DNA from 3 places in the Agarivorans sp. Z349TD_8 genome. Region 3 is predicted to be linked to each of the others. Evidence: predicted binding sites of a transcription regulator. Region 3 holds the regulator's gene; each other region holds the start of a gene.

Region 1 (9,927 bases), 530 kb from region 3:
CCGAGCCGAAAAAAATGTCGCACTGGTATCAACTTGCGGCGTTGTTGATGCAAAATAAAGATGAGCCTGCTGCTTTGGCCAGTTTACGCTTGGCCTATCAGCAAGGATTATTTGAGAAGCCAAGCCAGTACACCTTGTTGAGCCAATTATTGATACGTCAAGGCAATGCCTATTTGGCGGCGCAGATCTTAGAGCAAGCGATGCAGCGTGGGCAGTTAAAGCGAAATAAGCGTTATCAGTCTTTGCTTAGTCAAGCTTGGTTGCTGGCCAAGCAGCAAAAGCAGGCGAGTGCTGCCTTAGCGCAACTTTTGAAAATTGACGATAGTGAAGCGAATTTACGTCAGTATGCGCAATTGTTATTGCAGCAGCAACAGTGGAATAAAGCACTTGATGTGTTACAGCATTTGGCGGATAAACAAGCTAAAGTTGAACCACGCTTGTGGTTAATGATGGGGATCGCCAATATTCATCTGGGGCAGTTAAGTAGAGCGCAACAGCTGATTGCTAAGGCAGAAACCGATGATAAGTTACGCAACGAGAGTCAAGTGTGGCTGAATTACATTAGTCAGGTACAGGCGGGCTAGCAGCCTGTTTGAGGGGCTCCGCTTGATACTCTCTAGTTGTTGCCTCCTTCGCTGGCGCTGCCGCTCAAGAATCTAAAAACGACGGTAGACACGATTTTTTATATTCTATGCAGTTAAACGTATGTTTTATCTGCTTTTACTTAATTTAACAATTGTGATTCCGCTAACGATAATCCTTGATTAAAGATCGTATTTTAAACCGATGTTTCATTTTGGTTTTAATCAATTAAGGATGCTTATGAAGCCACTCGTTGTTGCCAGTTTACTGAGTGCTGTAATGGCACTAACACCTCAGTTACTGCATGCCAAAGCCGCCGAAGGCGCGACGTATCAAATGCAAGCATTTGACCAAGCCCAGCGTAGTTTTCCGGTTTTTTATCAGAAGCTTAAACAGCGGATGCCATTTACCATGAGCTGGGCAAATAACCAACTGAGTCCCCAACAGTGGCGGGAGCAAGGTTTAGCCAAAGCGCGTGAGTTGATCCTCCCTTATCAAGATGACACCCCCTTTAAACCGATGGTGATCGACCAAGTTGATCGCGGCTCTTATATTGCGCAAAAGGTGGTGTTTAATATCAGTAACGAGAGTCGGGTGATGGCGTTTTTGCTGACGCCGAAGGGCGAAGGGCCATTCCCCGCCGCGTTATTTCTGCACGATCATGGCAGTAAATTTGATATTGGCAAAGAAAAGTTTGTGCAAACCTGGGATGACGAGGCTCGTTTAGCCTCTTCACAAAAATGGGCCGATAAGTTTTTCACCGGGCGCTTTCCGGGGGATGAACTGGCAAAACGCGGCTATGTGGTATTGTCCATCGATGCCTTAGGCTGGGGCGATCGTTCGGTGCCTGGCTTTGTCACCGGTTCACAACAAGCGCTGGCCTCCAACTTGTTTAACTTAGGTGCTTCCTTCGCCGGTATTATCGCGCTGGAAGATGTACGCGCTTCAGAGTTTTTAGCCAGCCAGCCGCAGGTGGATAAACAGCGGGTTGCGGCCATAGGTTTTTCCATGGGGGCATTTCGCTCGTGGCAGGTGGCTGCCTTATCGGATGCGATTACCGCCAGCATTGTTGATTGCTGGATGGGGACGATGAAGGGCTTGATGGTACCGGGTAACAATCAGCTGAAGGGGCAATCGGCTTTTGCGATGTTGCATCCCTATATTGCGCGTTATCTCGATTACCCTGATATCGCCGCCCTGAGCGCGCCGAAACCGATGTTGGTTTATGCGGGCGCTAAAGATAAGCTGTTTCCGGTGGATTCGGTGAAGTCGGCCTTCTATACCCTGCATTCGGTTTGGGACGCCAATGGTGCTGGCGATAAGCTAGAAACCAAGTTGTGGGCCGATAAAAGTCATACCTTTACCGAAGATATGCAGCAGGCGGCCTTTGATTGGCTAGATAAGCAGTTTGCTCGCTAGTTGTGGTGAAGGGGGCTTTCGCTTGCTTGAAGCACCCTTGAGTCAATTCCAATTTCATTCGCGTCGCTCGCAGGAAGTACCACCACGGCAGGCTGAGCGCGTTGTTTCGATTGGCTAGATAGGCAGTTTGCTCGCTAGTTGTGGTGAAGGTAGTTGTTAAGGTAGCGGTTAAGGTAGTGGTGAAGGGGGCTTTCGCTTGCTCGAAGCCCCCTTGATTCAATTCTACTTTCATTAGCGTCGCTCGCAGGAAGTACCACTACGGCAGGCAGAGCGCGTTGTTTTGATTGGCTAAATAAGCAGTTTGCTCGCTAGTTGTGGTGAAGGTAGTGGTGAAGGGGGCTTTCGCTTGCCTGAAGCACTCTTGAGTCAATGCTGCTTTCATTCGCGTCGTTCACAGGAAGTACCACTACGACAGGCAGAGCGCGTTGTTTCGATTGGCTAGATAAGCAGTTTGCTCGCTAGTTGTGGTGAAGCTAGTTGTTAAGGTAGCGGTTAAGCTAGTGGTGAAGGGGGCTTTCGCTTGCCTGAAGCACTCTTGAGTCAATTCTACTTTCATTAGCGTCGCTCGCAGGAAGTACAACCACGACAGGCTGATCGGGTGTGTGGATCGAGCCTGCTGCGTTGCACCTTGCAATAGGCATTTTTCAGTGCGCGGCGTGCAGCAAACCAATCTTCGGGTTTGCTTAGTAACAGATTCCCCATGAAATTCTTCATTAAGGCTTGCCGATATTGCTCGATAAAGATTTGATCGTAGTCGATCTCAAAATAGCTTAGCGCTTGCTCTATACAGCTAAAACTGGCGATGGTTTGTTGGATCTGTGCTTGGCTCATGGTGATTGATCATACAAAACTTTGAGTCCCAGTGTAGCCAAGTTTCAAGGGACTTTTTTTGATATCGCCCCGTTCACCGGCATCATCCACTGAAAGTTTTGGTAAGGGCTTCACTTTTCCCGAGGAAGCAAACGCCTGCGAGGCCTATTGAAACATGGCATAATCGAGCTCATCTTTATTAATCGCAGGAACCCGGGCCTTTCATGTTACAACTGCGCGATTATCAACAAGCGGCGGTAGATGCTGTATTGAGTCACTTTCGTCAAAGTGATGAGGCTGCCGTTGTGGTATTGCCCACCGGTGCAGGAAAAAGCATCGTGATCGCCGAGCTGGCGCGCTTGGCACGACACCCCATCCTAGTATTGGCGCATGTTAAAGAGTTGGTCGAGCAAAACCAGAGTAAGTTTAGCGCCTATGGCTTCGAGTCGGGCATTTTTGCGGCGGGCCTTGGCCAAAAGCAAGCGCAGTTTCCGGTCACCTTTGCCAGCGTGCAATCGCTGAGTCGTAATCTGGGGCAGTTTAGCGGCTACTATTCGCTGTTGGTGATTGATGAATGTCATCGGGTGAGTGATGATAGCGACAGCCAATATCAAGTGATTATTGAGCATTTAAAACAGCAAAACCCCCAGCTCAAAGTACTCGGCCTGACCGCAACCCCTTATCGCTTAGACAAGGGCTGGATTTACCAACAGCATTATCACGGCTATGTACGCAGCGAGCAGGCGCGCCCCTTTCACAAGTGTATCTATGAATTACCTCTGCGGCATTTGATAAACAAAGGTTACCTAACGCAACCCTTGTTGGTTGACGCTCCCGCGGCACGCTATCAGTTCGACGAGTTGCCCAGCCAATACAGTGAAGCCCAGCTGGATCAATTTTTGTCTGGCTGTCCTCGAGTGACTCAAGCCATCTGCCAGCAATTACTCAAGCTGGCCGAATCGCGGCGCGGGGTGATGGTATTTGCTGCAACGGTTAATCACGCCAGGGAAATCGCTCACTATTTGCCCGACGAACAAACGGCGGTGGTGACGGCGGAAACGCCGCATCAGCAGCGTGACCAGTTGATCGAACAATTTAAACAGCAGCAGCTTAAGTTCTTGGTGAATGTATCGGTGCTTACCACTGGCTTTGATGCACCACATGTTGATTTAATAGCGATTCTGCGGCGCACCGCCTCGGTAAGCCTGTATCAGCAGATTGCCGGGCGGGGCTTACGTTTATATCCGGATAAAAGCGACTGCCTAATCGTTGATTATGCGGGCAATAATTACGATCTCTACCAGCCGGAAATTGGCGAAACCAAGCCCAATCCGAATAGCACTTTGGTGCAGGTTGAGTGTCCGCAATGCCAGTTTGCTAATATTTTCTGGGGACTTACCGACAAAGATGGCGACATCATTGAGCATTATGGAAGGCGCTGTCAGGGCTTAGTTGAGGATCCAAATTATCCCGAAAAATTAGTGCAATGTAACTATCGTTATAAGTACAAACAGTGTTCGCAATGCAATGCCGAAAACGACATCGCCGCGCGTCAGTGCCACGCCTGTGGTTTTCAGATGATTGACCCAGATAAGCAGCTCAAAGATGCGCTGCAACTAAAAGATCGTAAGGTCTTGCGTTGCAGCGGGATCTCGGCAAGTTGTGCTGGCGACAAGTTGCGTATTACCTATCATGATGAAGATGGCGCAGAGCTCAGCGAAAGCTTCAATTTTAGTTACGCTAAGGCCAAGCAGCAGTTTAATCAGCTATTTTGTCGTCGTGTCGATGGTGAAAAGCAGACGCTTGATAGCGCCATACAAGCCGAACAAGCGATCCAGCACTTGGTGGCCCCCGATTTTGTGATCGCCAAACAACAAAAACACTATTGGCGAATTGAGCATCGCATCTTCGACTATCAAGGCAATTTTAGAAAAGCCAATCAGCAGTACTAGTGGCTGTCGCTGAGGACCTCGATGGCGATCCACGACCGAGTAGGGCCGCTTTTAACACCGGAGCTTATGAATATCAGCACTAAGCGGTGAGTCTTAATAAAGATAAAGCGGCCGATCAGCCGCTTTTTTGTGTCTGGGAGTGGTGCTGAGGAGCAGCAGTTCGTTTATTTTGTTTGTTCGGTTTTGATTAGCGGGGCGACAAAGGGTTTGTGTTCGGCGATTTCTGCGGGGCTGAGTCCGGTGAGTTCGTAGGGAAATACCAGCCACTGCTCGGTTTGATGCAGACAAAAGTCGGGTTTTAGCTTGGTTTGGTTAAACTTGGGACGCTCCCAAAGGGTGGCAACTTTCACCTGCGTTGGCATGTTGCGTTTTAGTTTACTTTGCAGCCGATTAATCACCGCCACAACGTTATGACCACTGCTAAACACATCGTCGACAATAAGCAGACTATCATCAACATTGAGGTTTTCCAGGAGGTATTGAATACCGTGCACCCGAATCGAGTCCGGTTGCTCTAAGATTTGCTGATAATTGGCTTGGCCCTGATAAGAGGTACGCACCGAGATGTGATCGGTGACTAAACCAAGGGTTTGCAAACACTCTTGCACGTAAATCCCCACTGCGCTGCCGCCACGCCAAAGCCCGACAATAAAGCTTGGACGGAATCCGCTTTCAAATATCTTCACGCCGAGTCGGAAAGAGTCTTGGATCAGCGTATCTTCATCTAAATAATGTTTTTGCAGCTGGTCTGTGGGCTGGTTCAATGGCATCTTAGTATCCTTGAATAAGCGGGCTGATTAATGCTAGTTTTATACTACAACTTTGACCCTGAGGTCAGCTTTTTAATAGGATACATGGAAATGAGTGAAAAACTCTATATTAGCGGCCAAGATCTTTTAGAAGACTCATTCCGTTTGGCTGAGCAAGTGCTGAGCAGTGGCTTTCGTCCCAGCTTTATTATTGCGGTATGGCGCGGCGGGGCACCGATTGGTATTGCGGTACAGGAGTTTTTGGCTTATCACGGTATCACTAGTGACAATATTGCCATCCGCACCGCTTCTTATGCTGCGGCGATTGATAATCAGGCCAAAGAGGTCAAGGTGTTTGGCCTAAACTATCTGGTGAAACATGTGCAGCAGCATGACCGCTTATTGATTGTTGATGATGTGTTTGATACCGGACGTTCTATCGATGCAATTATCAGCGAGTTAACGCGTTTGGCGCGGCTGAACACGCCCAGCGATATTCGTGTGGCCGTGCCTTATTTTAAACCGGAACGCAATAAAACCGAGCGGGTGCCCGATTACTTCTTACATGAAACCAGCCAGTGGTTGAAGTATCCGCATTCCTTGGAAGGCTTAAGTCCGGATGAGATCGCAGAGTATCGTCCCGAGCTTTATCAAATTATCAAAGCCCACCTCCCCAAAACTTAACTGCTGTTTAGCTCTCAGGTATTTGCTTTCCTGACCAAGCAGATACCTGATAGTGATGAAACTGCTTTTATTTCGTCTCGAAGCTATCTTCAAAGTCGGTGTTCCTTGCGCATCCCTGCAGATGGATGTTGCTGAGGACAGCCGTAACACTTCCGCAATACTAAGAGGTCTTTAAACCGCAGTTCTGCCTTGAACGAGCCTGTTGGTGAGAGAGGTACACGCCGCACTGAAAACTACCTATAAAGTAGTATTTTTCATTAAATTGAATGACTTAGGCTATATATTGGTGCGTTTTATCTTGGCTGTTGCTGGTGATTCCTAGACTTAAACGTTGCTCGATAGCTTACTGTTACTGATTTGTTATCAATTTGCTGGAGGTTGGTTCTGCTTGGCTCAGCAATTGCTATAGAGACTATGTTGCGCAAGCAAAGATCGCATCAACCAGTTGCAGTGATCCTTGATACTGCTTTGTAAAGGTGGGTCGTTGGTCTTATGAGCCATCAGAAATTTTATTCAATTAGTCATAAAGGGAAAGTTATGTCTTATTTAATTCCAGCAGAATTTGTTAGCAAAATGGTCGACGCGGGTGAATCTAAAGTATTTATGTCCACTCGCGATACTGTGATTCGTGCATTTATGGCGGGGGCTATTTTAGCGCTGGCTGCTATTTTTGCGATTACCATCGCGGTGAATACCGGACACTTCTTACTGGGGGCCATTTTGTTCCCCGTGGGTTTTTGTATGCTCTACCTCATGGGTTTTGATTTGCTCACCGGGGTATTTGTACTGGTACCGCTGGCCTTGCTCGACAAACGCCCCGGGGTTGATGTGCAGGGTTTACTCCGCAACTGGGGTTTAGTGTTTTTGGGTAATTTTGGCGGCGCGTTAAGCGTGGCGGTGATGATGGCCTTTATTTTTACTTACGGCTTTAACGTTGAAGCTGGCGCGGTGGGGGCAAAGGCGGCCAGCATTGGTGAAGCACGTACTCTGGGGTATGCAGAGCATGGGGTTGCGGGCTGGTTTACTATTTTTGTACGCGGCATGCTATGTAACTGGATGGTCTCAATGGGGGTTGTTGGCGCGATGATCTCTACCTCGGTGAGCGGGAAGGTGATAGCGATGTGGATGCCTATCTTCTTATTCTTCTATATGGGCTTTGAGCACTCGGTGGTGAACATGTTTTTATTCCCCTTCGGTTTAATTATGGGGGGAGACTTCTCGATTATGGACTACTTCCTTTGGAATGAAATTCCAACCGCACTGGGTAATCTGGTTGGCGGCTTAGCCTTTACCGGTTTAACTCTGTATACCACTCACGTGAGAACCGCACCTAAACGTCAGCTGGCGAAGGCACCTCGTGTCACCGCGGAAAAAGCCAGCGCTTCAGTGAATGCTTAAGCAAGGTTGACGTCACGATGACCAGCCTATTGCAAGTGAGCATTGGCAGCTATTCTGATAAGGGGCGCAAGCCCCTGAATCAGGACTGCCATGGCAGCCTGATCCCTCGCGACTCGTTGCTTGCCTCCAAAGGCGTGGCGGTGGTGATGGCCGATGGGATCAGCTCCAGCCAGCTTAGTCATATTGCCAGCGAGACCACGGTGAATAGTTTTTTAGATGACTATTATTGCACCTCAGAACTCTGGTCGGTTCAACATTCGGTCGAGCGGGTACTCGCTGCCAGCAACGCCTGGTTGTTTAGTCAAACGCAACACAGCCCTTACCGTTACGACAAAGACAAGGGCTACGTATGCACTTGCAGTGCCTTGGTTGTGAAAGGTGATGTTGCCCATGTGTTTCATGTGGGGGATACCCGGGTATATCGTTTGAATCAGCATGGCTTGGAACAGCTCACCCACGACCATCGCTTATGGGTTTCTGAGCAGCAGAGTCATTTAAGTCGTGCCCTGGGCATTGAGGCTCACTGCCCGTTCGACTACCAGTCGCTGCGGGTACAGGCCGCTGACGTGTTTATTCTGGCCACCGATGGCGTCTATGAATTTATTACCGCCGCGGTGCTTGAACAGGCGCTTAGCCAGCATGCAACCGACTTACAGGCCGCCGCAAAACAGATTGTCGAGCAGGCCTATCAAGCGGGGAGTGATGACAACCTGAGCCTGCAAATTGTTCGGGTTGAACAGCTGCCAAAGCCCTTGGCGCATCCCTTACTGGAAACCCTGGGTTCACGCCCTTTTCCACCCGACTTAAGTGCTGGTTGCTCATTTGACGGGTATCGAATTGTTCGTCAATTGCACGCGAGTCCCCGCAGCCATGTGTATTTGGCCATAGATGAGCAAACGCTCAGCCAAGTTATTTTAAAAACGCCGTCGATTGAGATGCGTGCCGACCCCGCTTATTTGGAGCGTTTTGTGAGCGAAGAATGGATCGCTCGCCGGATCAACAGTGCCTATGTTGTGAAGGCGGCGTCGCAAACGCGTCCGCGCCAATATTTTTATAGTGTATTTGAATACATCGAAGGACAAAGCTTAGCGCAATGGATCACCGATCATCCCAAGGCCGAGCTCGGCACGGTAAGGGGCATGGTGGAGCAAATTGCCAGGGGTTTACGCGCCTTTCATCGTATGGATATGTTGCATCAGGATCTAAAGCCCGACAACATCATGATTGATGCCACCGGCACCTTAAAGATCATTGATTTTGGCTCGGTGTGGGCGGCGGGTTTAGCCGAAACGAGCAGTGAGGGGGAATCCTCCTGTTTGCTTGGGACCGCATTATACGCTGCGCCGGAGTATTTTTTAGGTGAGCTGGGAAGTATCCGTTCCGAGCAGTTTTCTCTGGCGGTGATTGCCTACCATATGTTGTCGGGGCGTTACCCCTACGCAACCAAGGTGGCGAGAGCGAAAAGCTCTGCCGCGCAGCAGCGTTTGCATTATCAATCGGTGTTAGACAAAGACCGCGAGATCCCCGCATGGATCGACGATGCTCTAGCCAAGGCCCTGCAGCTGAATCCAGATAAACGTTATTCAGAAATTAGCGAATTTCTGGCCGATCTACGCCGGCCAAACCGCCAGTTTTTAAACCAAAGCCGAGCGCCGCTGGCCGAGCGTAATCCGCTAGCGCTATGGCAGGGGATCGCCGCAATGTTGGCGATGCTGGTGATTTTTTTACTCACGCAACTAAACACCCGTTAAAGCCCTCGGCTTGTTTCGCCGGGATGCTTGTTGCGGCGCGTTTGGCTGTGATTTCAGCAAGGCGGCAGCCCATGTTGCTGGTTCGGGAGCAAATACCAGCTAAAGGGGGATTTGTCTCGTTCAGGCGCAAATAAGGGGCTGGATCCAAAAACGTCTGGTTTGTCCACCCGTGAGTCCGCCTTAAATCGACCCTTATCACTTAATCAGAAAGGATGCTGCAATGATTACCAATAGAGAACAAGTAAGCCAACTTATTATGGCGGCGAAAGTTGCCAAGGGACTCAAGTGGGCCGAGCTAGCACAGGCCATTGGCTTGTCTAAGGAGTGGACCTCCGCCGCCTGTCTGGGGCAAATGACCTTAAATAAACGTCAGGCCGAGCTTATCGGTGAGCGCTGTGACTTGCCCGACGAAGCGGTGGCCTGGTTGCAAATTGCCCCCTATAAAGGCTCGTTGCCAACGGCGATCCCCAGCGATCCACTGATTTACCGCTGGTATGAAGTGGTGAACGTCTATGGAACGACCATTAAGGAGCTGATCCATGAAGAATTTGGTGATGGCATCATGAGTGCTATCGATTTTTC
Region 2 (9,927 bases), 220 kb from region 3:
ATCTCATCTCGTGAGGCAAGCCCTGCTACTTGCGTGGTAAGTTCTGCATCGGACATTCCAAAACGTTCTCCGTAGCCAGTTTCAAAGGTTAGCTGTTTACGCAGTGCTTCTGGGAGTCGAGATAAATGCTCAGGGTGGATTGGAACGCGTCGTTCGTCTTGCTTTTTAGAGGTGCCTATTACGCCTATTGAAGATGTTTTCATAATATTTCCTTTGCTTGAGCGAGCGCGTCAGCAGGATGCTAACAATAAACGTCACAAGCTTAGTGGAGCTATATTGGTAATCGAGGAGGCTTGAAAATGAGAGCTCGTTGATGCGAGAGGGGATGCGAGTCATTTGATACCGTGGAGCGTAGTCTAACACAATTAAGCGCAAGTTTTCGGAGCATTGGCCAGATCCACTGGCGAACAAGAACCCAACTTGGCGAATAACTGAACCGTCATGCGCCTTGCAGGCGAGTCTTCAGCGCAATATTTTTTACTTAAAATATCTCTATTTTGCACTATTTAATATTTTTAACTGCGAATTAAATGTTGAACAAAAGTGAGTATTCAGCTTACCTGCCCTAAGGGATCTGCCGCCCCAAGAGTCAGCGGTGCTTGTTACACGCAGTATGTTTGAATTGAGTGATGAACATCATTGTTAGAGACGGAATGATTGTTATGGGTGACGTGATGGGGTGTAACGAGTAAACATCAGGGTTTAAATTGAGATCGAAATACGCTCATTGGTAGGGTAAATTTACTGGTATTTTGTTATGATTGGCGACAATTTGAACACACATAAAGGACATCTGATGATTGTAATTAAAACTCAACGGGCTCAGGATTTAGCTTAAGTCATTTCTTGTCAAAGCCCGTATCTCCGGGGCGTTTCACTACGCCTTAAAATTTCACAAATTATGTGTTTGGAGTAAGCTCAATGGGCACTTCTTTTTCTCTATCTCAACTAGGATGGAAACCTTTTTTTCAACAACAACTTCATTTCGACGAGCTCAGCTTATTTCGGCCTGCTCGAATATTTGAACAACATCGAAGCGAATATTTACTTGCTTCTGAACAGGGGCTGGAAAGGCTGGCGATTACCCCGAATATGCCAAAAATGGCGGTCGGAGACTGGCTGTTACTCGAGCAACGCCAGTTTGTTCGGCAACTTGAACCTACGACTCTGTTTCGTCGTAAAGCGGTCGGTTCGCGCGCCGAGTTACAGCTGATTGCGGCGAACGTAGATACATTGTTTTTGGTGTGCTCAGTGAACCATGACTTTAAGCTCAGTCGTATTGAGCGCTATTTGGCCTTAGCTCATGAAGTAAAGGTTGACCCAGTTGTGGTGCTGACTAAAGTGGATCAATGTGAGTCAGCGGAATCCTACATTGAACAAGTGCAACAACTGGATCCAATGTTGCTTGTAGAGGCGGTGAATGCCTTGGATGCACAGCAAGTTAGCCAGCTAGAAAGTTACTGTGGCGAAGGGCAAACAGTGGCTTTTATGGGCTCGTCTGGTGTGGGTAAGTCGACCTTAATTAATACTTTGTTAGGCGAACCTACGAGTCTTACGGCTAGCATTCGAGAAAACGATAGTAAGGGGCGGCATACCACCACTGCGCGATCGATGCATATCATGCGGCGAGGCGGCCTATTACTCGACACGCCTGGCATGCGTGAACTGCAGTTGAGTGATTGCGAAGAGGGCGTAAAGGCTACCTTTAATGATATCGTTGAATTGGCCGCCCAATGTAAATTTGCAGATTGTCAGCACGAGCGTGAGCCTGGTTGTAAAGTACGTTTGGCGATAGAACAAGGCCAGTTTTCTGAGCGTCGTTTAAGTAACTATCGAAAACTGATGCGAGAACAACAGTTTAATGCTGCCAGTATCGCCCAGCGTCGTGCCAATGACCGAGATTTTGGTCGAATGGTAAAATCGACTTTGGCTGGTTCGCGAAAGCGTAAGTCACAGTACTGATTTGTGGTGACTTTATTTTTCGATATGTTGGTTAAGGTCGATTAAGGTCGATTAAGAAAACCAAACTCATAGCGTATGACGCTATGAGTTTTTTATTTTTGGCGAGCTGGAGCAGTACAAGGGCATCACATTTCTCGAAGCTAAATGGTCGATTGCGAGATCGAATATTGCCTTCGATTTATATCAACTAAGCGAGATATTGCCTAATCATGGTCGACTTTTAGTTAGCATTTGTTTGCTTAAATGATGTTCATCATTGCGCTTGGCAAAGTGATTTTTCTGGTTATTCAATCCGCCTGCGGCTTGAGAGTTAAGATGTGCTTTTTTCATTAACCAGTGGTTCATTTCATTTTTGGCAAAGGCGCTTGATTGCTCTGCGGCAACGTTATACGAGATTAAGGGGGCGTATTTAGCGTGATTATTATGTTTGAGTCGTCAAACAAATCACCTTTTGTCATAAAACTGTCAAACAACCTTGTTTAACTACCGCCGCATTTATACATAAGGAACATGAAATGAAGCAGATCGTTAAACCCCTCGTTTTCGCCGCAGCCACCTCGATGTTTTCTTTTTCTGTTTTATCGGCAGAAATTAAGAACGTCATTTTAATGATTGGTGATGGCATGGGCCCGCAGCAAGTCGGGTTATTAGAGCTATACGCGAACAATGCACCGCATTCTATCTATCGCGGTGAAACCACTGCATTGTATAAGCTGGCCCAGGAAGGCGTGATCGGTTCTTCGTTAACTAATCCAGAGGAGGCCATCGTTGTTGACTCTGCATGTTCTGCAACGATGTTAGCGACCGGGGTATATACCGCCTCTGAGGTGATCGGAATTAACTCAAATGGCGATCATGTAGAAACGGTGCTGGAAAAAGCCAAACGGATGGGCAAAGCCACCGGACTGGTTTCTGACACCCGTCTCACCCACGCGACTCCTGCAGCCTTTGCTGCCCATGAACCGCATCGTTCTTTAGAAAATGAGATTGCGTCTGATATGTTGGCAACTGGTGCCGATGTGATGCTGTCTGGTGGTATTCGTCATTGGATCCCTAAATCTACCAATGATAAAGGGGAGACTTATAAGGCGCTTGAGTTATTGACTCAGGGCGATGTGAAGCTTAAGTCTAAGCGTAAGGATGAGCGCAATTTGCTGAATGAAGCGCAAACCCAAGGCTACAGTTTGGCATTTAATAAAAATATGTTGGCAAATGCGTCAGGTGACAAATTATTAGGTTTGTTTTCTTATTCGGGGATGAATGACGGCATTGCTTATAGCCATACTAAAAATGATCCGAAACGCACTCAACCAACATTGAAAGAGATGACAGACAAAGCTCTGGAGGTATTGGCTAAAGATCAGGACGGCTTTTTCCTTATGGTGGAAGGGGGGCAAATTGATTGGGCTGGACATAGTAACGATGCTGGCACGATGTTACATGAAATGATCAAATTCGATGAAGCGGTCAATTCAGTTTATGAGTGGGCGAAAGGTCGTGAAGATACCTTGATCATTGTGACCGCAGACCACGAAACAGGTTCGTTCGGTTTCAGCTATTCTTCAAATGACTTACCAAAACCAGAAAAACGTACTGGCGAAGCATTTCAAAAACGCGATTATGCGCCTAACTTCAACTTTGGTAAGTTTGATATTTTAGACGGTTTGTATAATCAGAAAATGAGTTATGCAGATATGCTTGCTCAGTTCGACAAATTGGATAAAGCGCAACAAACTCCAGATCATTTAGCTGAAATTGTGAACGCAAATAGTGATTTTTCGATTACCTCTGAGCAAGCAGCTCATGTGATGGCAACCAAGCCAAATCCATACTATAAAAAAATGCATAGCTACTTATCTGCGAATGATGTGCCTGCTATTAATGACTTCGACGCGTTCTTCCCTTATAACGACCGCGGTAACGTATTAGCGCGCCAACATGCGACGGGCCAAAATACGGTTTGGGGTACGGGCACGCATACTCATACTCCGGTCAATGTTTTTGCGTGGGGACCGTTAAAAGAAATCATTCCGGTTTCTCGAATTATGCACCACTCTGAATTGGGTCAATATATTAAAGATATGGTGAAATAGTCGGCGGTTTTCACGCTAATATTTACACGATGTTCTTGTCAAACGGTGCTAAGCAAAGGTTTAGCACCGTTTTTACATTTATAAATAAGAATTAGTTTATGGAGAATGCGCAGTGACCGAACCGCCAGCACTGTTCGGATTATCCTTTAGGTATCAGAGCCCAAAGGCTCTATCGAGCGTGTTCAGTTCGCTGCCTGCACCTAGTCTGACGAATCATCAATAGTAACAACCCCAAGCCGATTAACCAGCTGCTTTTGGGCTCAGGTACGCTGACCGCCGCTAATGTTAAACCAGTAATGCGCTCGCGCTGGATGCTGGTTGTGTGATTATCGGTTTCGAAGTTTCGGCCAAAGAACTCGATTGAGACTATTTTATCAGCCTCTGTTTCTGCAAATAAATTGACATAGCCATAAGGCTCGCGTTTATTTCCGCTCACTCTCGTTGGGCTGCCGTAGTGCTCGGGTTCCAATACGGCTGCATCTAAAATTTGGTGAGTGGCAAACATTAAGTTTTCAGACTTGGTGGTAATACGCAATTGATTACCACTATCACCTGCGCTCCACCAAAAACCAAAATACCCGACGGCTTGGTCAAAACTTAATTTTACAGCGCTGTTATTCGGAATAAATAGGTATTTCCCTTCGCCAAATGCCCCCCCATAAACCCCAAATTTGTGGATCTTCGCGGTGCCTTTATTTACCGAGTAATAGCCAAAATCGGCTTGGTAACCCTTGGCTAGGCTGTTGTTCGATAGTAGGTCAAAATCTTCGGTGAGGGTTAATCCGCTCACTTGAGAGCTTTGAATGCCTGGTTTTTCGATACTGTAGATAACGCCTGCCTGGCTGGCTAATGAAGTGAATACTGTTGTTAGAATGCTTGAACAGAGTGTGAATTGCATGAGTATTTTGTGAAATCTTGCTTGCATTTGATACCTCGACTGGATCGCGCTAGCGTTGGTGGTTTTAGGTGCTGTTGATTACCGAGTAATCCAGTTTCATGCCAGTTTTATTATATTTTTTATTTTTCAATTACTTATCGCTTAGTTCTTATTGAAATAGAATACATTTCTCGAAATGCAAACTAGGTATTCGCTTTTTGCAAATTCGATTATTCTTTTGATAGTTCAAGGGGGAAGTACAGTTTGTGGGAGAGGGACTCGTTATTGACTTGACGGTGCTCTCTTGGTCACTGAATCGTTTATTTAATTGATGATTTGTATTTGTTAGCTTTATGACAGGAAGGAATCATAGAATAATTATTGTCCCTGATAATTTTTGAGTTTAAATTGGCTTGTACAAGGATAATATTGTATTAGTTGTTTGGTTATATATATGAACCACAACTAATACATGCAGTTCTACTTTAGAAAACGGCATTATATAAGTGTCTATTTTTAATGGGTTTTTGCCTGATTTGTGTTGCGGAAATCTACTTTTGTATATAGAATTGTTTTTATATTATTATCGCTAAGCAAAGCTTTAAAAATACCAGCCAATTAGATTTAAATACATCCGCAGGTTGTGCCTATAAAAATTTAATTACATGTTTAAAAATAACGTATGGGGCTTAGATGAGTCAGTTAACTAGCTTAAGTCATCAGTGTACACTGTGACATCTACCTTATGCCATCGTTCATCCGCTTGAAGGCATAAGTAAGCACTGCTATTTGCCGCGCACGACCCTGTTCCCCCCGAGAATGCAGTATCGGGTTGTTTGTGATCGGGATAATCATTGTAAACAACTCTCAAGGCTGGTCTGGCAATCGACCACTTTGGGTGAGCAATGGTCAACAAGAGGTGAGTGTTGCAGGCTATTTTAGATGAAGCAGCAAAGCTAGCGATTAATGCTTTTGATTCCTCACGCATTATGTCGGTGATATAAAAAAGCAACTGGCCAATGCTTAGATGGCCGTCAAGCTCCAATCAAGCGCTAAGATTTATCTCGCTCTGATGCTTAAACCAGATCGACAGCTATACCTTGTCGAAGAGTGTTTTCCGCTAGGCTTATATTCTTAGCAGAAGCCAGATACCAATACTTATTCCCAAGCGTTTTCTTGTCGCTGCGTGAACAGAGAACTCTCAGTAACCCTTCGAGTAAATCTGAGGGTGGTTTATTCGCATCGATGATGCGCCTGTGGGGACTTATTCGAAGCGAACCATCGCTGCATTAGGCTTGGTATTCGTTGCGATGCGCTAAAATTATTTGTATATGCTGGCATTCAGGTGCGCATAAAAATAGCTCTAAATGGCTAGTAGCGGTTTCACATCGATAGGTGTCAGTTATTCGAGACAGCTCCCTTCAATTAGTTTTTATCAATTGGTGGAGCGGTATTTACTAAATGCTATTTTTAAATGAGTCGAGAATATATCGGACTCAAATAACGGCACTGGTCTATTGAATGCGATTTTGTATTGTAAAATATTGTTCTTTCTGGAATTGAACACTGTAGTCAACTCTATGCAGAGTTTAAATCCTCTGCAGCTGCCATATGGAATAGTGTTTTAATCTAGAATATATATTCTAGCGGTCTAATATATGGCATTTGTCTTATTCTAGGTATTTTGCTTATTCACAAAAAAATCACACCGGAAAAGTAAATGACTTCCCTCTGCCTTCATTGAGAGAAATTTATTAAAGGTTTTGCTTCTAAGCCCTTAAAAATCATCTAATATATATAAAAACGATAAACGAGAGGGTAAGCAGAAGTGCTACAATAATTAATCTTTTATTTCTATCTCCCATCTAAGTCATATATTCATCCCGGCCAAGTTAGGTCGAGATATTGACTGTTTTCTGATTTGTGAAGTGATACATAGAGAGCTTATATGAACAAATTTAAACTTCAAATTGTTGGCACGCTCAGTGCCATTATCCTCATCATCGTAGTGCTGCTATCGAGTCTAAGTTTTAATTCTTTCAGAACAGAAAGTATTTATTTACATGAAGAATTACTTCGTGAAAGAACGATCACTGTTGAGACTAAATTGAATGAAAAACTCAAAGCTTATAAGCAGATGTTATCTTCGATTCAAGTTGCTCCTAAGGATTTTTCCGACGCAGGCCTATCTGAAAAATTGGTCACTGAGCTGAAGGCATTACGTCGTTCGATGGGCAAGATAGGCGATGGTGTTGCGGTATTTAACAGAGATGGTGAAGTGTATTTTGAAACTGGTAAAAAGCTTAGTTTTAATGTGAAGGATTTGAACCGTGCATTTTACACGGCCTTGTTCAAACAAGGAGAAAGCTTTTTTGTCTCGCCTCCTTTTGAGTCGAAAGAAAGTGGTAATACGGTTGTCGCGATTGCTTATAAGCTCAGCGATTCAGCAGCCGTGGTGGCGAATGTATATTTGGCTTCAATACTTGAAGATATTGCGAACCGTAAAGATATGGTTTTATACACCGCCGATGGCACTATTTTGCTATCCGCCTATCCAGATTTTGTCGGCAAAAATATCTTTACCAAGCGCCCTCTATATAAACAGTTTAGCCCAGAGTCACCGAAGTTATCTTACGAAAGCGAAGTGAATGGCGAAATGGTCGCCTTCACTGCTTTTTGGGGAAAACTTGAACAGGCGAATATGAACTTTATTACTTACATTCGTAATGATCAAATTCATGAGAGTGCAGATGAGCAGTTATGGACATCTATTGTTATCGGTTTGTTTTGTCTGATTATTGCTATTTTAGTTTTATTAGTGGCCTTGAATAAGCTGGTGATTAAGCCGGTTGGCGGCGCTCCCGATGACATTGCAGCTTTAATGGAAAGTATGTCGAAGGGACATTTAAGTCAAAATCTAAAGGTGACGGGTCAAGAGACAGGGATCTATCTTTCATTGGTGAATTTATCCAGACAACTGAATGAGTTGGTTAATAACTCTCGAAGCATTTCTGAAAGTGTTTCTTCGGCATCTCAAGAGTTGAATGTGGTTATGAATGAGACTCAGAACAATGCCAATCAAGAGTTGATACAAGTCGAACAAATCTCAACTGCGATTAATGAGTTGTCATCAACCTCTCAAGAAGTGAGCAGTAAGGCGGGTTTAGCGGAACAAGATGCCGAAAAAGCTCAAGCGAATGTGTCCAGTGGGCAGTTGGTTTTAGAAGAAAATATTCGTCTTACGGATCAAATTCATCACTCGGTAACAGAGGCTGCCACTATTGTGGAAGAACTCAGGCAGTTTGCTATTGAAATTGGCTCGGTCACTGAAGTGATTACCAGTATTTCGGAGCAAACTAACCTTCTGGCGCTCAATGCCGCGATTGAAGCTGCTCGCGCTGGTGAACAAGGACGTGGTTTTGCGGTGGTTGCCGATGAAGTGAGAAACTTGGCATCGAAAACTCAATCATCGACAGTCAAAATTCAAGAGATTATCGAAAAACTGCAATCTCAATCGGATAAAGCAAATCAGCATATGATTGGGAATGTAGAGTTGATTGAAGGCTCAGTAACTTTGGCCGACCAGATCAAAGCATCTTTTGAAGATATTTCGACAGCGGTAACATCTATTTTGGACATCAATAGCTTGGTGGCCGAATCTTCACAGCAGCAATTCATGGTGACGGAAGACATTTCGAAGATTACGACACAAGCTTTTGACTCCGTGAATCAAAATGTTGCAGCGGTGAGTCAGACTTTACAAGCATCGGAAGAGTTAGCGCAGCTGGCTGAATCGCAGAAAAAAGAGTTGTCTTTCTTTCATTAGTAAATCAAGTTCGCTTGTGTTCAAAACTTGGCTTGGTCGCTTGAGACGGCAAAGCCAAGGGCCGAGCACTAGGCCCATCATCGAGAAAGGCTCATGTCTTGCTGAGTCGTGGTGGGCTCGAATAGCTTGATTGGCGTTGATAGCCTTATGGCGGATACTTCAAGTCGCACTCAAGGGTATCTATCCTTATGCGAAGCATTGATTTAAGGACTGGCTTGCCAGTGTTTTTTTAGTGCTGTAACAAACTGTTGATCCTTATGGTCAACATTGGAAACGTAAAGTATAAACTCACTACCGTCTTTTCGAATGACCGTCACGGTCGAGTTTTTGTTGACGGTTTTTGCCCAATCAACTTTAATCTGTCGGATCTCGCTATAGGATGCTAGCTGTTTGTTTATTCGTTGCTCATCGTCCTTCCAATAGGAGAACACATGGCGCTGGGTGAAGCCATTTCCATCATTTCCCACAAAGAATAAAGCATCACTATAAAAGTAATCTATTTGATCTCCGGGTTTAATAATACCCTGACGCTGCATGGTTTTTATATCGTGGTCTAGCAGCCATGTACCTTTCACAACGGTATCACTTGGAATGACTCCAAATGATGAACTTACTTGAAACATAAATAATGGGGCCGTTAATATCGTCAATAAATAGTGGCGGAAACGCCACTTTGAGTTTCTCAACATGGCTGCTGAATCTGGGCCATTAATAAATAAAATATAGTTTGCTAAAGGAATCACGAGGGCAACACTAAGTAATAATGAAAGGAGTTGCCAATAGTCTGTATTAATGATGAATCCACTTGCTGAATAAATCAAAGCAAGCAATATGGCAAGCCATTTATTGGGTAAGTGGCTTTGAGTAAAACGTTGCTCATTATCAGTTTTGAGTTTACGCCATAGTGGATAATACCAAAAAATACTGAAACAGGCTCTGGCCCAAGGCATTGAAGCGTTTTGTTCTTGCTGTTTTATATATTGAAAGTTCTGATAAAACCAATATACGGCATATAAGCCAAAGCTCAGTACCCACATCAGGGCTAGCTTTACTATCGAGACTGGAAAGAACAGCGCTTCAGTCTGGTCGGCAGTGTGCTTACGCTCCATGAGCCATAATAACATCACCAGTAAATAGAGCGCTCCATATACCATAAGTACGGTGGTAGC
Region 3 (9,927 bases):
GAGTCTCAATGTTGAAACTGGAAAAATTGTCGGTTTATTAGGGCCCAATGGCGCTGGAAAAACCACCACTTTTTATATGGTGGTTGGTTTAGTCCCAAGGGACCAAGGGCGGATCCTAATTGACAACGAAGATCTGTCAAGTACCGCCATGCATACCCGGGCTCGCAAAGGCATAGGTTACCTACCGCAAGAAGCATCTATCTTTCGTCGCCTCTCGGTAGAAAAGAATATTTTAGCGGTCTTAGAAACACGTAAAGACCTCGATAAACAACAACAAATGGGCGCGCTCGATGACTTACTTGAAGAGTTTCATATTGGTCATATTCGCAAGAATTTAGGCATGAGTCTGTCGGGCGGTGAACGTCGCCGAGTAGAAATTGCCCGCGCTCTAGCTGCCGCACCTAAGTTTATTTTGCTTGACGAACCCTTCGCAGGCGTGGATCCTATTTCTGTTATCGATATAAAAAAAATCATTGAACATCTTCGTGATCGCGGTCTGGGTGTATTGATCACCGACCACAATGTAAGAGAAACACTAGATGTTTGTGAGCACGCCTATATCGTTAGCCAAGGCGAACTGATAGCCTCAGGAAAACCTGAGGAGATACTTAAAAATGAGCATGTGAAACGAGTTTATCTCGGTGAACAATTCAAGCTATAGTTAAAGTATGTCCTCAAACGCGATAATAAAAAGAAGGAACAGCGGTAATTAATGAAAGCATCTTTGCAGTTGCGTCTTGGTCAGCAATTAACCATGACCCCCCAGTTACAACAGGCCATACGCTTACTCCAGCTTTCGACGCTGGATCTGCAGCAGGAAATCCAAGAAGCTTTGGAGAGTAATCCTCTGCTAGAAGCAGATGAAGCGCAAGCAAATGACGCAGACTCGGCTGAATTTAAATCAGCCAGCGAGCAAAATAGTGATGCAAACAATAGCCAAACGGAGATCGATAGCAGCCAGATGGAAACTGGCGATGCGATTAGTCAAGATACCGTCGCAGACGATCTTCCGGTTGACTCAACTTGGGATGACATTTACAGCGCGAGTTCGGCTCCTGCCAGCTCTTCATCCGGTAGCAGCAGTGATGACAACGACATGTTGTTTCAAGGTGAAACCGTTGACTCCTTACAAGATCACTTGCTCTGGCAAATGCGCCTCACGCCTTTTAGTGAAATAGACCAAGCGATCGCCCTCGCCATCATCGACGCAGTCGACCAATCAGGTTACCTGACCCAAGATTGTGAGCAATTACTTGAGGGACTACGTTCGATTGAAAATAATGATTTAGATGTCGAGTTAGATGAAATTGAAGCAGTACTTAAACGTATTCAGCACTTCGATCCAGTTGGTATTGCTGCCCGCTCTCTACAGGAATGCTTACTCATCCAATTAAGTCGTTTCAGCGAACAAACACCTTGGCTGAATGAAGCGAAAGACATCGTATCGAATCATATTGATGTATTAGCAAATCGAGATTTTCGTTTATTGGCCCGTAAAACCAAGTTAAAAGAGGAGCAGCTACGCGAAGTGATGCGGCTGATTCACACCTTAGAGCCAAGACCTGGTAATGCCGTCGAACCAAATCAAGCCCAATACGTAATTCCCGATGTCTCGGTGATTAAACGTCAAGGTCGCTGGGTGGTTGAACTCAATCCTGACGCGATGCCAAAACTACGCATCAATTCACATTATGCATCGATGACTAAAACCTCGACCAACGCCAACGATACCCAGTTTATTCGCAGCCATCTGCAAGAAGCAAAATGGTTCATCAAGAGTATTGAAAGCCGTAACGAAACCCTACTGAAAGTCTCTAATTGCATCGTGCATCACCAACAAGCTTTCTTTGAATATGGTGAAGAAGCCATGAAACCGATGGTATTGAATGATGTTGCCGAAGCGGTTGAAATGCATGAATCCACGATCTCTAGGGTCACGACTCAAAAATTCATGCATACCCCTCGCGGGATCTTCGAACTCAAATACTTTTTCTCTAGCCATGTGGCTACCGATGGTGGAGGAGAATGCTCCTCAACAGCCATTCGTGCATTAATTAAGAAACTGGTTGCTGCCGAGAATACCAGTAAACCACTCAGCGATAGTAAAATCGCTGATATTTTGGCAGATCAAGGCATCAAGGTGGCTAGGCGTACGATAGCTAAATATCGTGAGTCATTGGCTATTCCACCTTCTAACCAACGTAAGAGCCTTATTTAAAGGCCACTATAAAGGGGACGACATCTATGCAAATTAACCTTACTGGACACCACGTAGAAATCACTGAGTCTTTGAGAGAATATGTCCACACTAAGTTTACTAAGCTACAACGACGATTCGACCAAATTAATAATGTCCATGTTATTCTCAATGTCGAAAAACTGAATCAGATTGCCGAAGCCACTATACACCTAAATGGTGGTGAATTATTCGCCACTTCAGAACACGCTGATATGTACGCGGCCATCGATAGCCTCATCGATAAGCTCGATCGCCAAGTCATTAAGCATAAAGAAAAACTCACCAAACATTAGTCATAGTAATGCAAATAGATAAAGTACTAAGCTTGGACTGCACCCAAAGTGCAGTCCAATGTTCGTCAAAAAAACGAGCATTGGAATTGATCAGTGAACTGGTTGCGAAGCAACTCGACACCACATCTAAAAGTATATTTGAAAGTTTATTAAATCGTGAACGCATGGGCAGTACTGGCATTGGCCAAGGCATCGCGATCCCTCACGGTAGAATAGGCAATCAATACCATGCGACCGCAGTATTATTACGCTGTACTCCGGCGATTTCCTTTGACGCCATTGACAATCAAGCCGTTGATTTAATATTTGCCTTACTGGTTCCCGAAGACCAATGTCAACAACATCTAAATACTCTCGCTCAAGTTGCTGAAAAACTTAACGATAAGCAAATATGCAAACAACTTCGTACAGCACAAAGTGATGACGAATTATACACGATCATGATAGCCTAAGACTCTAATCGTTATTAGGGGTTATCATGGAACTGATTATCGTTAGCGGGCGCTCCGGTTCAGGTAAAACGGTCGCACTACGAGTATTAGAAGATTTAGGTTATTACTGTGTCGACAATTTACCAGTCGTATTATGGCGTCCTTTAATTGAACACCTAAAAAGACAGTACACCAAAGTCGCCATTAGCATCGATGTGCGAAATTTACCTGATGAACCCTCACCCATCGGTCAACTAATTCGCGATGAAGGCTCTGAGCTTAACCTATTAAGTATTTTTCTCGACGCGAAAGATGATGCGCTGATCCGCCGCTACAGTGAAACTCGGCGGGTTCATCCACTGAGTCAAAACGACATGTCTCTAGCCAAGGCCATAGAATCTGAAACCGCCCTGCTCGCCCCCATTTCTCGCAATGCTGACCTAAGAATAGATACCTCGCGTTTATCCGTACATGAATTGAGTCAGCTCATTCGATCGCGAGTGACCGGAGAACAACAACAGCAATTAATTATGGTGTTTGAGTCCTTTGGCTTTAAAAATGGCGTACCCAATGATGCCGATTACCTATTTGATGCTCGCTTTTTACCGAACCCGCACTGGCAAGAAGAACTACGACCTTTATGCGGTCTCGATCAAGCGGTTAAAGATTATTTAGCCAAGCAGCCTCTTGTAGAGCAGTACATCCAGCAAATCGCTGATTTATTAGGATCTTGGCTGCCGCATTTAGAAGCCAATAATCGCGCCTATCTGACCATCGCAATTGGTTGTACTGGCGGACAACATCGTAGTGTTTATGTCGCCGAACAACTGGCTGAACACTTTAGTCAAAAACGTAAGGTGCAGCGGCGCCATCGAACTTTGGAACATAAACTTGAAACTCACTAGACAAGTCGTCGTAAAAAACAAACTGGGCTTACACGCTCGCCCAGCCACCAAACTGGTCGAATTGGTACAAGAATTTGAAGCTGAAGTAAGTATTATTGACGGGGAAAAAACCGCTTCGGCTGCCAGCGTGATGGGATTGCTGGTATTGGCAAGCGCTCAAGGCAATACCCTCACGATAATCTCTGAAGGTAACGATGCAGAGGCTGCTCTCGATGCCATACAACAACTCGTTGAAGCAAACTTCGACGAGGAATAACGCGAATTTATTGATGCAACTGCTACACTAAGTCCTGTTGCATTTTTAGTGAATATTTATATCGTAGCGGACAAGGCAGAGCCTATCGCGTAGAAACAGCACTGATGCAGGTACTCAAGCCGTAAACTGTGACACATGTTACCCAAAGGGTTCCGCTGAAAACCTTTGTACCATCCGCGACAGGTTCACCCGCTCTAAAAGCGTGGTTTAATCTTTACACGACTATAAGGACCGCTTATGCCTGAAGAGATGGAGTTAAATCCTAATCAACACAAACGCCTACAGGAGCTAAACCAAGCGCTCGATAGTGGTATGTTTGTGCATGTTAGGCGAATGCTTCATCAGATGCCGCCTTGTGATGTCGCTCTACTATTAGAATCTAGCCCTCCCGCAGGTCGAAAAGTATTATGGCAACTCACCGATCCGGAAAAGCACGGTGAGATCCTCGAAGAATTAAACGAAGATGTCATGGAAGGGGTACTCCAATTAATGGCCCCCGAAACCCTTGCTGCAGCGACCGAGGGAATGGACACCGATGATATCGCCTACGTGCTTCGCAGCCTACCCGATAGTGTCTATCAAGAGGTATTGTCGCAAATGGATGGCCAAGACCGCCATCGAGTCGAAGCTGCGCTCGCTTATCCAGAAGACACCGCTGGCAGTATCATGAATACCGACACCATCACCCTGCGGGCAGATGTCAGTATTGATGTTGTATTGCGCTATTTGCGGCTTAGGGGCGAACTTCCTGAAGCAACGGATGCACTTTATGTTGTCGATGAGAATGATTTACTACTCGGCGATATCCCACTATCAACCTTGCTCACCGTTAATCCAAGCGTCAACGTCAGAGAGGTAATGGATAGTAATGCTGAAACCATACCGGTCGCCATGGATGAAGATGACGTGGCTTCCCTGTTTGAACGCCACGACTGGATATCTGCCCCAGTAGTTGATGAACAAGGGCGCTTGTTAGGCCGAATTACCATCGATGATGTGGTGGATATTATTCGTGAGCATGCGGAACACTCGATGATGGGGATGGCGGGGATGGACGATGACGAGGATACCTTCGCCCCGGTCTTAAAAAGTACTCAACGGCGCACCGTCTGGCTAGCGGTGAATCTTTGTACGGCTTTAATTGCAGCGTCGATTAGCAATATGTTTGAATCAACGATTGAACAATTGGCAACGCTAGCGATCTTAATGACTATTGTTCCTAGTATGGGTGGCATCGCTGGTAATCAAACTTTAGCGCTCGTGATCCGGGGGCTTGCGGTGGGCCACATTGGCGAGGGCAACTCTCGCTGGTTGATCGGTAAGGAAGCCGCAATCGGTATGTTAAATGGCTTAATTTGGGCGAGTGTTATTTCGGTAGTGATCACCCTATGGAAAGGTGACTGGACTTTAGGCATTATCATCGCTGGGGCGATGTTCATTAATATGTCCTTAGCCGGATTAGCCGGGGTTAGTATTCCCTTATTAATGAAAAAATTTAATATCGACCCCGCTTTAGCGGGGGGAATGGCCTTAACCACCATCACCGATGTGATGGGCTTGTTCTCCTTTTTAGGTATGGCCACCTTAGTATTAGCTTAAGGCAGGAGTATCTAAATCGCAGCTCCTACTAAATATCAATCTGCCTAAGCGCTGACGAAAAATTTATCTTTGAAGCAAGCTTGAGCTGTATTTTCGGAGAAAACAAAGCGGCATACCACAGGCCGCTGTTAAAATGCTTATCTTAAACAGAAATAGACGCTGAAAGAGTAACAAGTACTAGCTACCCGCAATCTTCATCGAAGAAATCAATATTGAACCGGTTTGAATTGAGCTTTCTTTATCGAAGTCATCCGCAATGGCAACTATATTGGCAAACATCTCTGGCAAGGTACTGGCTACCGTAATCTCATGTACCGGAAAAGCAATTTCACCATTTTCAACCCAATAACCAGCCGCGCCTCGAGAATAATCACCGGTGACCAAATTAACGCCTTGGCCCATCAGCTCTGTCACCAATAAACCGGTTCCCATTTGCTTCAGCAAATCAGCCCGATTGATCCCACTGTGCTGCACTAACCAATTATGGATCCCACCAGCATGACCGGTACTTTGCATGCCCAGTTTACGTGCCGAGTAGCTGGTTAACAAATAGCTCTCTAAACGCCCATCAGCAATAATATGGGTCGCTTTCGGGGCCACGCCTTCGCTATCAAAAGGAGTACTTGATAAGCCTTTTTTAATAAAAGGGTCCTCGTAGATCGACAACCAACTAGGGAACAGCTGACTGCCCAAACTATCGAGTAAAAAAGACGAACGGCGATACAAATTACCACCACTAATCGCCCCCACGAGGTGGCCAAATAAGCCACTCGCGACCTCTTGGTCAAACACCACCGGCACCTCACAAGTCGCTATTTTACGACTACCGAGGCGACCTAAGGTTTTACTAATCGCCTTGTCGGCCAGTTGTTGAATACTGTCTAAATCGGCAAAATCACGCGCCACGCTATAGGCGTAATCACGCTGCATCTCTTTATCACCGGCGATCAACATGCAACTAATGCTATGGCGGCTGGTTGGATAGCCTTCAACAAAACCATGGCTGTTTCCATAAACCTTCACCCCGTAGTGACTATTCACATTCGCCCCGTCACTGGCCTTAATCTGCGAATTGCTCAAAGCTAAGCCTTCACATTGCTTGGCTAATTCAATAAATTTTTCAGGCTCCAATGGGTGAGGATGAAATAATTCTAGATCCGCAATATCTGTTGCTAGTAATGCTTTATCTGCAATCCCTGCCGCTTTATCCGCCGATGTATATTGAGAGATATCATAAGCCGCTTTCACCGCATTGGTGATAGCTTCTGGACTCAGATCTGAGGTTGAGGCACTGCCCTTACAATTCGCCGAATACACCGCAATCCCCAGCGCACCGTCATGATTAAACTCAAGGGTTTCCACTTGTTGATCACGAGTCGCAACACAAATTCCCGTTTGTTTCGAAATCGACACTTCGGCTTCATCCGCGCCAAGTTGTTTTGCTTGCTTAATCGCAAACTCAACAGCTTGTTTTAATTGACTGAGTTCTTGGCTCGATTGTTTTTCAGGGCTCATTTTGATTTTTTAATTTCCATGTATGGCCCTCGGGCCTGTTGAACTATAGCGGTCAATTTTCGTTCGAGATCTTAGGATGTTATCCCAGCTCAAGTGATGCAGCTTAGCATTCTAAGCAAACACCTCGCAACAATAAGTAAACGCCTTACAACAAAGAGTCAAAGGTTTTAGCCAAAGCCATGATCCAGCGTTTATAAGCGCTTACTGCTTGGCACAGAGAGACAAGCTAACAACAGCCAAAGCACCGTTCAAAAATCCACCAGCCAAGTCCCAAATGTAAGCATTAAAGATAAACCCTCTTCACCACAAAACTCATCGAGCGGCCATAGCCAAGAACTGGTAAGATATGCGAAAAGTGCTATGAGTAACAGAAAATGAGTAATGACCCGTCCTTTACAGACGAAGATGAGTGGATTAGTAAATCAGAAATCAAGCGTGAAGCCGATAAACTGAAAAAATTGGGCGTCGAATTAGTGGGTTTAACCAACCCACAAATAGAGTCCATCAGCATGAGCGCAACCTTAAGAGAAGCAATTGCCCTTGCCAAACGCTTGAAAGATAAACGAGAAGCGGCACGCCGCCATATGAATTACATCGGTAAAGTACTAAGAACCGAAGACATTGAAAGCATCAATGCTGGCTTAGATAAGATCCGCAACAAACACATTTATCAAGCACAGGCCCAGTTAGCTCTAGAGAAACGGCGAGAGCAGCTAATAGAAGAAGGGGATCCTGCGATTAATGCCTTAGTCGAAAAAAATCCAGCGTTAGAGCGTCAAAAATTGCGCCAGTTGGTCCGCCAAGCCAAAAAAGAATTAGAGCAGCAAAAACCAGCTAAGGCTCACCAGGACTTGCTTAAATATCTCAAATTACACTCTTAAAAAAAGGGCCAAGGCCCTTTTCATTTATGCAGTGCCACCAACGGTAAGCTGATCAAGTTTCAAACTCGGCTGGCCAACCCCCACAGGAATGCTTTGTCCTTCCTTACCACAGACTCCAACCCCTTGATCCAAACACAGGTCATTCGCCACCATCGACACTTGTTGCATCGCTTCAGGGCCACTACCAATTAAGGTTGCCCCTTTTATTGGCGTAGTAATCTTACCATCTTCAATGAGGTACGCTTCCGAAGCCGAAAAGACAAACTTACCCGAGGTTATATCCACCTGACCTCCGCCAAAATTAGGCGCGTAAATGCCTTTTTTCACCGAAGCGATGAGTTCTTCAGGCTCACTTTCACCACCTAACATATAAGTATTGGTCATGCGAGGAAGCGGCAGATGTGCATAAGACTCTCGGCGTCCATTTCCAGTCGACTGAGTATCCATCAGTTGAGCATTATGCTTATCTTGCATATACCCTTTCAGAACACCGTTTTCAATTAATACATTATATTGCCCAGGCGTACCTTCATCATCAATACTCACCGATCCCCGACGGTTGGCAAGCGTACCATCATCAACAATAGTACATAATGGCGAAGCTACCTGTTGTCCGATACAACCAGAAAATGCCGAAGACCCTTTACGATTAAAGTCACCTTCCAGACCATGTCCCACCGCTTCGTGCAGTAACACACCTGGCCAGCCAGCACCGAGTACTACTGGCATCAGTCCGGCTGGGGCATCCACCGCTTCTAAATTCACTAAAGCTTGGCGTACCGCTTCTTTCACATAAACCATCGCCCGTTCACAGCCATCAACTTCTTCAAGGAAATAACTATAATTCTGACGTCCACCACCGCCCGCAGATCCGCGTTCACGGCGCTGTTTACGTTCGACTAAGACACTACAATTGAAACGAATTAATGGCCGAATATCCGCAGCTAAGGTACCGTCACTAGCTGCGATTAATACTTCTTCGTAGACCCCACTCAAGCTCACGATCACTTGGTTAACCGCAGGATCTAAGCTACGAGCATACTTGTCGGCGCGTTCTAATAAGGCAATCTTCTGTTGATTAGATAAACTAACCAAGGGGTTATTGGCCTGATAATACTGTTCCGCTGCGACCCGTTTAAAAGGCTTTAAATTGCCCCTTGAGGCTGGCGAGCTGATCCCTCTGGCCGCCTGACAAGTCTGCATTAAAGCATTGGGATTAATCACATCCGAGTAGGCGAAACCGGTCTGCTCTCCACTGATCGCACGAACCCCAACCCCTTGTTCAATGTTATAGCTGCCTTCTTTCACGATGCCATCTTCTAAAACCCAAGATTCATGTCGACTATGTTGAAAGTACAAATCGGCATAATCTATTTGGTTCTTCGCCACTTCAGCCAGCGCTAAGCTCAACTCTTGTTCGCCAATGCCACTTGGCAAGAGTAAGGATTGACTGACTTTTTCAAACGACATAGTGATTATTTTCTCCACCCTAAATGTAATTGCCCGTGCAACGACACTGGCATACTGCTTCTCACTTGTTGAATTAACTGCGGATTAAATTCGGCTCGCGCCATAGACTCTCCGCTCGCTTGTATATCTAAACAACGTCCCCAAGGGTCAACTACCATCGAATGGCCCCACGTTTGGCGCTGGTTATGGTGGGTGCCAGCTTGATTAGCCGCCACCAAATAAAATTGATTTTCGATCGCTCGGGCCTGTAATAAAGGTCCCCAATGCGCCTCTCCCGTCACTGCGGTGAATGCAGCTGGTAGTAATACAATATCACAGCCCTGTTCGCGCAACAGCTG

What was found. Region 3 encodes sigma-54, which starts transcription at its own class of promoters, with help from an activator protein. Its sites were predicted from a motif close to GTTGGCACGNNNNTNGNNT; they were not measured.
Region 1: the regulator sigma-54 is predicted to act here: its motif matches at 6,584-6,602, upstream of ACRRS1_RS16440 (formate/nitrite transporter family protein).
Region 2: the regulator sigma-54 is predicted to act here: its motif matches at 5,041-5,059, upstream of ACRRS1_RS17725 (Npun_F0296 family exosortase-dependent surface protein).

The regions. Positions count from the first base shown of each region.
Region 1 covers NZ_CP194037.2:3,640,477-3,650,403, reverse strand. Annotated here, with positions in the region: gene ACRRS1_RS16470 (hypothetical protein) at 1-584, shown strand, start outside; gene ACRRS1_RS16465 (dienelactone hydrolase family protein) at 823-2,001, shown strand; gene ACRRS1_RS16460 (nitrogen fixation protein NifW) at 2,557-2,832, opposite strand; gene ACRRS1_RS16455 (DEAD/DEAH box helicase family protein) at 3,036-4,763, shown strand; gene ACRRS1_RS16450 (phosphoribosyltransferase) at 4,928-5,533, opposite strand; gene ACRRS1_RS16445 (phosphoribosyltransferase) at 5,624-6,196, shown strand; gene ACRRS1_RS16440 (formate/nitrite transporter family protein) at 6,734-7,594, shown strand; gene ACRRS1_RS16435 (protein kinase domain-containing protein) at 7,612-9,345, shown strand; gene cynS (cyanase) at 9,566-9,927, shown strand, end outside.
Region 2 covers NZ_CP194037.2:3,942,648-3,952,574, reverse strand. Annotated here, with positions in the region: gene ACRRS1_RS17740 (N(5)-(carboxyethyl)ornithine synthase) at 1-203, opposite strand, end outside; gene rsgA (ribosome small subunit-dependent GTPase A) at 922-1,962, shown strand; gene ACRRS1_RS17730 (alkaline phosphatase) at 2,478-4,055, shown strand; gene ACRRS1_RS17725 (Npun_F0296 family exosortase-dependent surface protein) at 4,225-4,980, opposite strand; gene ACRRS1_RS17720 (methyl-accepting chemotaxis protein) at 6,881-8,758, shown strand; gene ACRRS1_RS17715 (DUF3857 domain-containing transglutaminase family protein) at 8,962-9,927, opposite strand, start outside.
Region 3 covers NZ_CP194037.2:4,166,839-4,176,765, forward strand. Annotated here, with positions in the region: gene lptB (LPS export ABC transporter ATP-binding protein) at 1-661, shown strand, start outside; gene ACRRS1_RS18690 (RNA polymerase factor sigma-54) at 713-2,218, shown strand; gene hpf (ribosome hibernation promoting factor) at 2,245-2,532, shown strand; gene ptsN (PTS IIA-like nitrogen regulatory protein PtsN) at 2,541-2,984, shown strand; gene rapZ (RNase adapter RapZ) at 3,011-3,868, shown strand; gene ACRRS1_RS18710 (HPr family phosphocarrier protein) at 3,855-4,124, shown strand; gene mgtE (magnesium transporter) at 4,362-5,723, shown strand; gene pmbA (metalloprotease PmbA) at 5,901-7,238, opposite strand; gene yjgA (ribosome biogenesis factor YjgA) at 7,613-8,119, shown strand; gene tldD (metalloprotease TldD) at 8,144-9,589, opposite strand; gene ACRRS1_RS18735 (carbon-nitrogen hydrolase family protein) at 9,595-9,927, opposite strand, start outside.